DNA from 2 places in the Saccharothrix camelliae genome. Region 2 is predicted to be linked to the other one. Evidence: riboswitches for the same ligand, from Rfam matches in the RefSeq annotation. Region 2 holds a riboswitch; the other holds the start of a gene.
The links. Region 2 has a riboswitch for cobalamin ahead of cobN (cobaltochelatase subunit CobN). Riboswitches for the same ligand answer to the same signal wherever they lie in the genome.

Region 1: it holds a riboswitch for cobalamin, as region 2 does, so the genes downstream of both, AB0F89_RS25505 (prenyltransferase/squalene oxidase repeat-containing protein) here and cobN (cobaltochelatase subunit CobN) in region 2, are expected to answer to the same signal.

What each region holds. Positions count from the first base shown of each region.
Region 1 is NZ_CP160453.1:5,706,258-5,710,626, forward strand. Features, by position in the region: gene AB0F89_RS25500 (hypothetical protein) at 1-418, opposite strand, end outside; gene AB0F89_RS25505 (prenyltransferase/squalene oxidase repeat-containing protein) at 465-1,784, opposite strand; cobalamin riboswitch at 1,874-2,013, opposite strand; gene AB0F89_RS25510 (cytochrome P450) at 2,092-3,351, shown strand; gene AB0F89_RS25515 (DMT family transporter) at 3,557-4,369, shown strand, end outside.
Region 2 is NZ_CP160453.1:7,601,311-7,605,679, forward strand. Features, by position in the region: gene cobN (cobaltochelatase subunit CobN) at 1-1,920, opposite strand, end outside; cobalamin riboswitch at 1,954-2,088, opposite strand; gene AB0F89_RS33270 (hypothetical protein) at 2,096-3,106, shown strand; gene AB0F89_RS33275 (precorrin-8X methylmutase) at 3,103-3,729, shown strand; gene cobJ (precorrin-3B C(17)-methyltransferase) at 3,726-4,369, shown strand, end outside.

The DNA of each region.
Region 1 (4,369 bases), 1.9 Mb from region 2:
GCCCGCCGCCGCCGAACGCCCAACCGTCCACAGTGCCCGGCGCCGGGTCGTGCGCGGCGGCGCTGGTGTCGCTGTAGACCCACGACCCGCCGGGCCGGGCGTGCCAGTAGCCCCAGTAGGCCGTGGGCGGCGACGTGGTGACGCACGGGTCGCTGCCCGGCAGGCCGTTGATCCGGCAGACGAACCCCGGCTGCCGCGCGGCGAACGTGTAGCCGAACCCGGCGGCGGTCAGCGCGGCCGTCCCGCTGGCCGGGTCACCGGGCGCGCAGCCCGTCCGCACGCCGCCGCCCAACGGGCCGAAGTCCACCACCACGGTGACGCCCGCGCAGTCCGCGGCCTGGGCGCTCGGCGGGACGCCGATCAGCGCGAGCCCGACGACGGCCGCCGTCGCCAGGACCGCCCGCCACCGGCCCGTCACGGCGCGGTGCGGTCGAGGGGGCCGGCCGCCGTCGTGCGCCGTGCCGTCACCTGCCCGCCCCCGCGTGCCGCTTGCGCGCCAGCACGACCGCGAGCACGCCGCCCACCAGCAGCAGCACGCCCATCCACAGCGCCGGGCCGACCGAGGCGCCGGTGCGGGCCAGGTTGCCGTGACCGGCCACCGCGACCACGACCGCCGTCGTGGTGCTCGTGGCCGTGCTCGTGTCGGCGGTGGTGGTCGTCGCCTCGGTCGTGGTCGTCGTGGCGGTGGTCGTCGTGGTCGTGGTCTCCGAGCTGGTCGACGTCGGCGGGACGTCCGCGCAGTCGAGCACCGGCGCGCCCGGCGTGCCGCCCTCCGCCGTCAGGTCCGCGAAGTTGACGCCGACCAGCCCGAGGACGCCCTGCGCGCTCGCGCGCAGCGACGTGGCCCGCTGGAAACCCGCCTTGTCGAACGCGATCGCGCCCCGGTCCGCCGCCGCGGCCGCGCAGCCGACCCGCACCGACGTCAGGAACCCCGCCGCCCGGTCCGCCTCGGCCGTCCGGCCGCCCGCGCGCAACGCCTGCGCCGCGAGGCCGGTGCTGTTGGCGTTGCCCTCGTCGGTCGCGCCCTGGTCGCGGAACCCGCCGCCGGGCTGCTGCACGCCGGCCAGCCAGTCGAGGGCCCGGTCCGCCTCGGCGGTCCGGTCGACCGCCAGCAGCGCCTGCGCGACCATCGCGGTGGCGTCCACGTGGGACGCGCAGGTCTCGGCCTCCAGGATCAGCGGGAAGCCGCCGTCCGCGCACTGCTCGCCGACGAGGTAGTCGACCGCGGCCCGCGGCGCGCCGTCCCACCGGTCCAGCGCCAGCACCGCGAACGCCTGGGTGAAGCCGTTGGAGTAGTCGGTGTACCGCGTCTTGTCGCGGAACCGGCCGGACGGGTCCTGCAACGCCGTCAGGTCGGCGATCAGGTCGACGCCGCCGAAGCTCGTCGGGTCCTGCCCGTGCACCTGCACGCCGAGCGCGAGCTTGGCGTGCGCGCCCGCGAACGACTCGGCCGGGTCGCCGAAGTGCAGGTAGTTGTCCATGATGGCCGGTTCGGCGAGCCAGGCGGCGATGCCGTCGGCGTTGTCGGACGCCACGCCGGCGGCGGTCAGCGCGAACAGCGCGTCCAGCGTCAGGCCCTGGTCGGGGTAGGCGGTGCCGTCCAGGACGATCTCCAGGTGGTCGCCGTCGACGAGCTGGCGGGCCAGCCACCCGGCGGCGGCGTCGCTCACGTCCGCCGTCGGCGCGGGCGCGCCCTGCGCGGCCTGGCCCTGCGCGGTGGCCACCGACGCGAGGGCGGCGACAGCGGCGGCGGCGATGGCGGCGGCGGTCCGTCTCAACGGCATGTTCGGCCTTTCCGGGCGCTGGGCGCGAGCGGACCCCGGACAGCCGTCACCGACTTCCCCCGGGCTCCGACCCGTGACCTCGACGGTGTCTGGAGCGTGGCGCGCGCGACGGGTGTTCGGGCTCGTCCCGGTCGGGACCTACCGTTGCGGGTCAGCGCCGGACTTCGACCGGCTTCCCCCGATTCTCACGCGCGATTGCCGATCGTCTGTCACGGTTACCGGTGTGTCAATCCGCCTCTGGCGCGATGCTGCTCACCCCTACGTACGGTTACCGTCCAACATTCGACCTGGGGAAGAGGGGTGTTCGATGACGACTTTGGCGTCCGTGCGCGACGGCTTGGTGGCGTGGGTCGCTCGGCGTTCGGCGACGCGGTGGGTGTTGGGCAAGATCGGTTCGCGGGCGTTGTCGCTGCTCCCGGACCGCGCGCTGGTCCCGCTGAAGCGGGACGGGGTGGTCCCGGTCGCCGAGCTGGAGCGGATGCGCGAGACCGCGGCGGTGCACCGCATCCCGGTGCCGTTCGGCTTGCGCGTGTGGTTGGTCACGGGCCAGGACGAAGCGAAGAAGGTGCTCTCCGACACAGGTGCGTTCAGCAACGACTACGCCCGGCTCGGCGAGGCGGTGGGGCGGCTGGAGCAGTCGCCCGGCGGCCTCGGGTTCGCCGACCCGCCCGACCACACCCGGCTGCGCAAGCTGCTCACGCCGGAGTTCACCATGCGCAGGCTGTCCCGCCTCGTGCCGCGCATCGACGCGATCGTGACCGAGCGGCTGGACGCGATGGAGGCCGCCGACGGGCCGGTCGACCTGGTGCAGGAGTTCGCGCTGCCGATCCCGTCGTTGACGATCTGCGAGCTGCTGGGCGTGCCCTACGAGGACCGCGACCGGTTCCAGGAGCTGGCGGCGGCCCGGTTCGACCTGTTCGGGGGCGCGGGGCAGGCGTTGGGCGCGATCTCGGAGTCGCTGTCCTACATGGAGGAGATCGTGCGCCGCGAGCGCCGGTCGCCGGGTGACGGCCTGATCGGCTCGATCATCCGCCAGCACGGCGACGACGTCAGCGACATCGAGCTGGCCGGCCTGGCCGACGGCGTGCTGACCGGCGGGTTCGACACCACGGCGTCGATGCTCGCGCTGGGCGCGATCGTGCTGCTGCGCGACGACGCGGCGCGGACGGCGATGCGCGACGACGACGCGGCCACCGCGCCGCTGGTCGAGGAGCTGCTGCGGCACCTGAGCGTGGTGCAGGTGGCGTTCCCGCGGTTCGCCCGGCACCCGCTGCGGGTCGGCGACCAGCAGGTCGAGGAGGGTGACGTGGTCGTGGTGTCGCTGTCGGCGGCCAACCGCGAGGGCACGCCGCAGTTCGACGCCGGCCGTCCGGCCTCGTCGCACCTGGCGTTCGGCCACGGCGCGCACCGCTGCGTGGGCGCCGAGCTGGCCCGGATGGAGCTGCGCGCCGCCTACCCGGCCCTGCTGCGCCGCTTCCCGAACCTGCGCCTGGCCGCCGAGCGCCCGGCGTTCCGCGCCGCGTCCATCGTGCACGGCGTCGACAAGCTGCTCGTGCACACCCGCTGAGCGTTGAACTCGGGGGCCCCGACCGCAGGACTCTCGCGCCCTGGATGTAGGACTCTCGCGAGAGTCCTACATCCAGGACCCGCGTGTCGAACGTTCAGGACCCCCGAGTTCACCATTCAGGTACTGGATGACGTTGTAGCGTTGCTTAAAGCTGTGTCATGAGGTTTCACTTTTCTTGAAGTTCGGCGTGCGCGACGGTGATCCCATGACCGGACGAGGCGTGCTGCGGGTGGCGGCGCTGGCCCTGCTGTGGGGCTCGTGCTTCCTGTGGATCGAGCTGGCCCTGACCGGCCTGTCACCCGCGCAGATCACCGTGACCCGCTGCGCCCTGGGCGCCGCCACCCTGCTCGTCCTGGCCCGCGCGAGCGGTCAGCGGCTGCCCCGCGGGCTCTGGGGGCACCTGGCGGTCGCCGCGTTCTTCTGCAACGCCCTGCCGTTCCTGCTCTTCGCCATCGGCCAGCGGACCGTCGACTCCGGGGTGGCGGGCGTCCTCAACGCGACCACCCCGCTGTTCTCGCTCCTGATCGGACTCGCCGTCGGCACGGACCGCGGCGTCACGCCGGTCCGGGTCGCCGGCCTGGCCCTCGGCTTCGCCGGCGTCCTGCTCATCTTCGCCCCGTGGCAGCACGGCGGCGCCGGTCCCGGCGTGCTCGCCCTCCTCGGCGCGGCGGCCGGTTACGCGGTCGCGTTCGCCTACATGGGGCGCAAGCTGGTCGGCAGGGGAGGCCCGGTGGCGATGTCCGCCGCCCAGCTCACCGCCGCCACCGTCCTGGCCGCCGTCACGCTCCCGTTCGACCGCACCCCGGCGACGCCCAACGCCACGGCCGTCGTCGCTGTGGTGGTGCTCGGCGTCTTCGGCACCGGCGTCACGTTCATCCTCAACTACCGGATCATCGAGGACGAGGGCCCCACCAGCGCCGCCACCGTCGGCTACCTGCTGCCCGTCGTCTCCGTCGCCCTGGGCGCGGTCGTGCTGGACGAGCCGCTGACGCCGCGCGTCCTCGCGGGCATGGCCGTG
Region 2 (4,369 bases):
GTGCAGGATCAGCTCGTCGAACTCGGCGTCGTGCGGCCGGTCGTCCAGCCCCAGGTCGTGGTCGAGCTTGGCGGCCTGGATGAGGGTCCAGATCTGGGCCCGGATCGCCGGCAGCTTGGCCGGGTCCATCGCGGCGATGTTGCCGTGCTCGTCCAGCAGCTGCTCCAGCCGGGCGATGTCGCCGTAGCTGTCGGCCCTGGCCATCGGCGGCACCAGGTGGTCGACCAGGGTGGCGTGCGCCCGCCGCTTCGCCTGGGTGCCCTCGCCCGGGTCGTTGACCAGGAACGGGTAGATCAGCGGCAGGTCGCCGAGCGCCGCGTCCGGGCCGCAGCCCGCCGACATGCCGACGGTCTTGCCGGGCAGCCACTCCAGGTTGCCGTGCTTGCCGACGTGCACCACGGCGTCGGCGCCGAACTCGTCCTCCAGCCACCGGTAGGCGGCCAGGTAGTGGTGGCTCGGCGGCAGGTCGGGGTCGTGGTAGATGGCGATCGGGTTCTCGCCGAAGCCGCGCGGCGGCTGCACCATCACCACGACGTTGCCGGAGCGCAGGGCGGCCAGCACGATCTCGCCGTCGGCGTCCGCCGACCGGTCCACGAACAGGTCGCCGGGCGCCGCGCCCCAGTGCTGCTCCATTCCCTGCCGGGTGTCCTCCGGCAGGGTGGCGTACCACTTGCGGTAGCGGGCCGCCGGGAGCCGGACCGGGTTGCCGCGCACCTGCTCCTCGGTCAGCCAGTCGGCGTCCTGGCCGCCGGCCGCGATCAGGGCGTGGATCAGCGCGTCGCCGTCGAGGTCGGCCACGCCGGGCAGCTCGTCACCGATGTCGTAGCCGCGCTCGGCCATCGCGGCGAGCAGCCGCACGACGCTGGCCGGGGTGTCCAGCCCGACCGCGTTGCCGATCCGGGAGTGCTTCGTCGGGTACGCCGAGAGCATGACGGCGATCCGGCGCTCGGCGGGCGGGATGTGCCGGAGCCTGCCGTGCCGGACCGCGATGCCCGCGACCCGCGCCGCCCGCTCCTCGTCGGCGACGTAGACGGTGAGGCCGTCCTCGTCGACCTCCTTGAACGAGAACGGCACGGTGATGATCCGGCCGTCGAACTCGGGGATCGCCACCTGGGTGGCGGTGTCCAAAGGGGACAGACCATCGTCGTTGTCGTCCCACGAAGCCCGGCTGCCGGTGAGGCACAGGGCTTGCAGGATCGGCACGTCGAGCGCGGCCAGCGCGCCCACGTCCCACGCGTCGTCGTCACCGCCGGCGGACGCGGCGGCGGGCTTGGTGCCGCCGGCCGCGAGCACGGTGACCACCAGGGCGTCGGCCTTGCCCAGCTCGGCCAGCAGCCCCGGGTCCGCCGCGCGCAGCGAGGCGCAGTAGACCGGCAGCGGGCGACCGCCCTTGGCCACGATCGCGTCGCACAGCGCGTGCACGAACGCCGTGTTCCCGGCCACGTGGTGGGCGCGGTAGTACAGCACCGCGACGGTCGGCCCCTCCCCCGCGTCGTCGCGCTCCAGCAGGCCCCAGGTCGGCGTCGGCTCGGGCGGCGCGAAGCCGTGGCCGGTGAGCAGCACCGTGTCGGACAGGAAGTCGTGCAGCTGGGCGAGGTTGGCCGCGCCGCCGTGCGCCAGGTAGGCGTGCGCCTCCGCGCAGACGCCGCCGGGCACGGTGGACAGCTCCATCAGCGGCGCGTCCGGGTTCTGCTCACCGCCCAGCACGACGACCGGCAGGCCGGAGGCGAGCAGCCAGTCCAGCCCCTCCTCCCACATCCGGCGACCGCCGAGGATGCGCACGACCACCAGGTCGACGCCCTCCACCAGCGCCGGGAGGTCGTCCACAGCGGTGCGGGCGGGGTTGGCCAGGCGGAAGTCGGCAGTGCTGGCGCGAGCGGACAGCAGGTCCGTGTCGGAGGTCGACAGCAGCAGGATCACGTGCGGGCTCCATCCCTCGGGGGTCCTCGCCCCGGTCGTGGGTTACGGCGAGCGGAGTTCCTGACTCCCGGGGCCTCCCCCGGTCACAGTGGCGGGACCGCGCCGGATTTCCACCGGCTTCCTCCTGCTGCTTCGCCGTTCGGAGGTCACCCTAACGGCAGTTAGCATCCAGACCATGCCCACCGACCGAGTTCGCCCGGACGCCTGCCCGGGAGCGATCGACGTGCACCAGGCCGCCGACGGCGGGCTGGCCCGCGTGCGGGTGCCCGGCGGCGCGTTGACCGCCGTCCAGGTGGACGCGCTGCGGACCGCCGCGCTGGAGCTGGGCGACGGGTCCCTGGAGCTGACCTCGCGGGCGAACCTGCAGATCAGGGGCTTGCCACCGGGTGCGGAAACGGAACTCGGCGCACGCTTGCGCGACGTCGGCCTGCTGCCCTCGATGACGCACGAGCGGGTGCGGAACATCGTCGCCGCGCCGCTGGAGGACAACCAGGCGCTGGTCGGCTCGATCGACGCGGCCCTGTGCTCGGAACCGGGGTTGGCGGCCCTGCCAGGGCGTTTCCTGGTCACGGTGGGTCACGCGGTCAGCGGCCTGTCGGGTGACATCGGGCTCGTCGGTGACGCGTTGTTCCTGGCGGGACACGATTCAGGGCTCCGCGTCACCGACCCGGTCGAGGCCGTGGTGACCGCCGCTCAGCTGTTCCAGCGACTGCGCGGCGACGCCTGGCGGCTGTCCGAAGTGGACGGCGGTGTGCGGAAGATCACGGCCGCGCTGGGCGTTCCGGGTGACGCCCGGATCGAACCGGCTGTGACGCCCGTCGCACCCGGGACGCACGGTTCCGCCGTCGTGGCGGGCGTTCCGCTGGGCCGGTGGGACGCGCGGCTGCTCGCCGGCGTGCCGGTCCGGCTCACGCCGTGGCGGAGCGTGGTGCTGCCGTCCGGGAGCGGTGCCGGCGGCTTGTTCACGTCGCCGGACTCGCCGTGGCACGGCGTCAGCGCCTGCACGGGCCGGCCGGGGTGCGCGAAGTCGCTGGCCGACGTCCGGGCCGACGCGGCCCGGTGGATCGAGACCCGGACCGCGCCGGGTCGCGCGCACTGGTCGGGCTGCGCCCGGCGGTGCGGTCGGCCGGCGGGTGGCGCGGTGGAGTTCGTCGCGACCGGCGACGGGTACGAGGAGATCAGGTGACCAGCTACGTCAAGGACGGCGCGGAGATCTACCGCCGCTCCTTCGCCACCATCCGCGCCGAGGCCGACCTGGCGCGGTTCCCCGAGGACGTGGCCAGGGTGGTGGTGCGCATGATCCACGCCTGCGGGATGGTCGACCTGGTCGGGGACGTCGGCTTCTCGCCGGCCGTGGTGCGGGACGCGCGTGCCGCCCTGCTGGCGGGCGCGCCGGTGCTGTGCGACGCGCAGATGGTCGCGGCGGGCGTGACCCGGCGTCGGCTGCCGGCCGACAACGAGGTCGTCTGCACGTTGAGCGACCCGCGGGTGCCGGGACTGGCCGCGGAGATGGGCAACACGCGCAGCGCCGCCGCGCTGGAGCTGTGGCGCGACAGGCTGGACGGCGCGGTGGTCGCCATCGGCAACGCGCCGACCGCGTTGTTCCACCTGCTGGACATGGTGGCGGCGGGCGCGCCCCGACCGGCGGCCGTGCTGGGCGTGCCGGTCGGGTTCATCGGCGCGGCCGAGTCGAAGGACGCCCTGGCGGCCAACGCGCTGGGGTTGGAGCACCTGGTCGTGCGCGGGCGGCGGGGCGGCAGCGCCATGACCGCGGCGGCGATCAACGCGATCGCGAGCGAGGACGAATGACGGGCAAGCTGTACGGCGTCGGTGTCGGTCCGGGCGACCCGGAGCTGGTGACCGTCAAGGCGGCGCGGCTGATCGGCGAGGCGGACGTGGTCGTGTTCCACAGCGCCCGCCACGGCCGCAGCGTGGCACGGCGGATCGCCGCGCCCTACCTGCGCGCCGGGCAGGTCGAGGAGCAGCTGGTCTACCCCGTCACCACCGAGGACTCCGACGACTACCAGGGCGAGATCGACGCGTTCTACGAGGAGTGCGCGGCCCGGTTGGCCGCGCACCTGGACGCCGGTCGCACGGTGGTCGTGCTGGCAGCGGGCGACCCGTTCTTCTACGGCTCCTACATGCACCTGCACAAGCGGTTGGCGCACCGGTACGAGGCCGAGGTGGTGCCGGGCGTGACGTCGGTGAGCGCCGGCGCGGCGGTGATCGGCCGGCCGCTGGTGGAGCGGGACGAGGTGCTGACCGTGCTGCCGGGCACGCTGTCGACCGACGACCTGGTCGAGCACCTGAGCGGCGGCGACCCGGTGGCGATCGTGAAGCTGGGGCGGACGTTCCCGCGGGTGCGCGAGGCGTTGGCGCGGGCGGGCCGGCTGGACGAGGCGTGGTACGTGGAGCGGGCGACGACCGGCGGTCAGCGCACCGCGCCGCT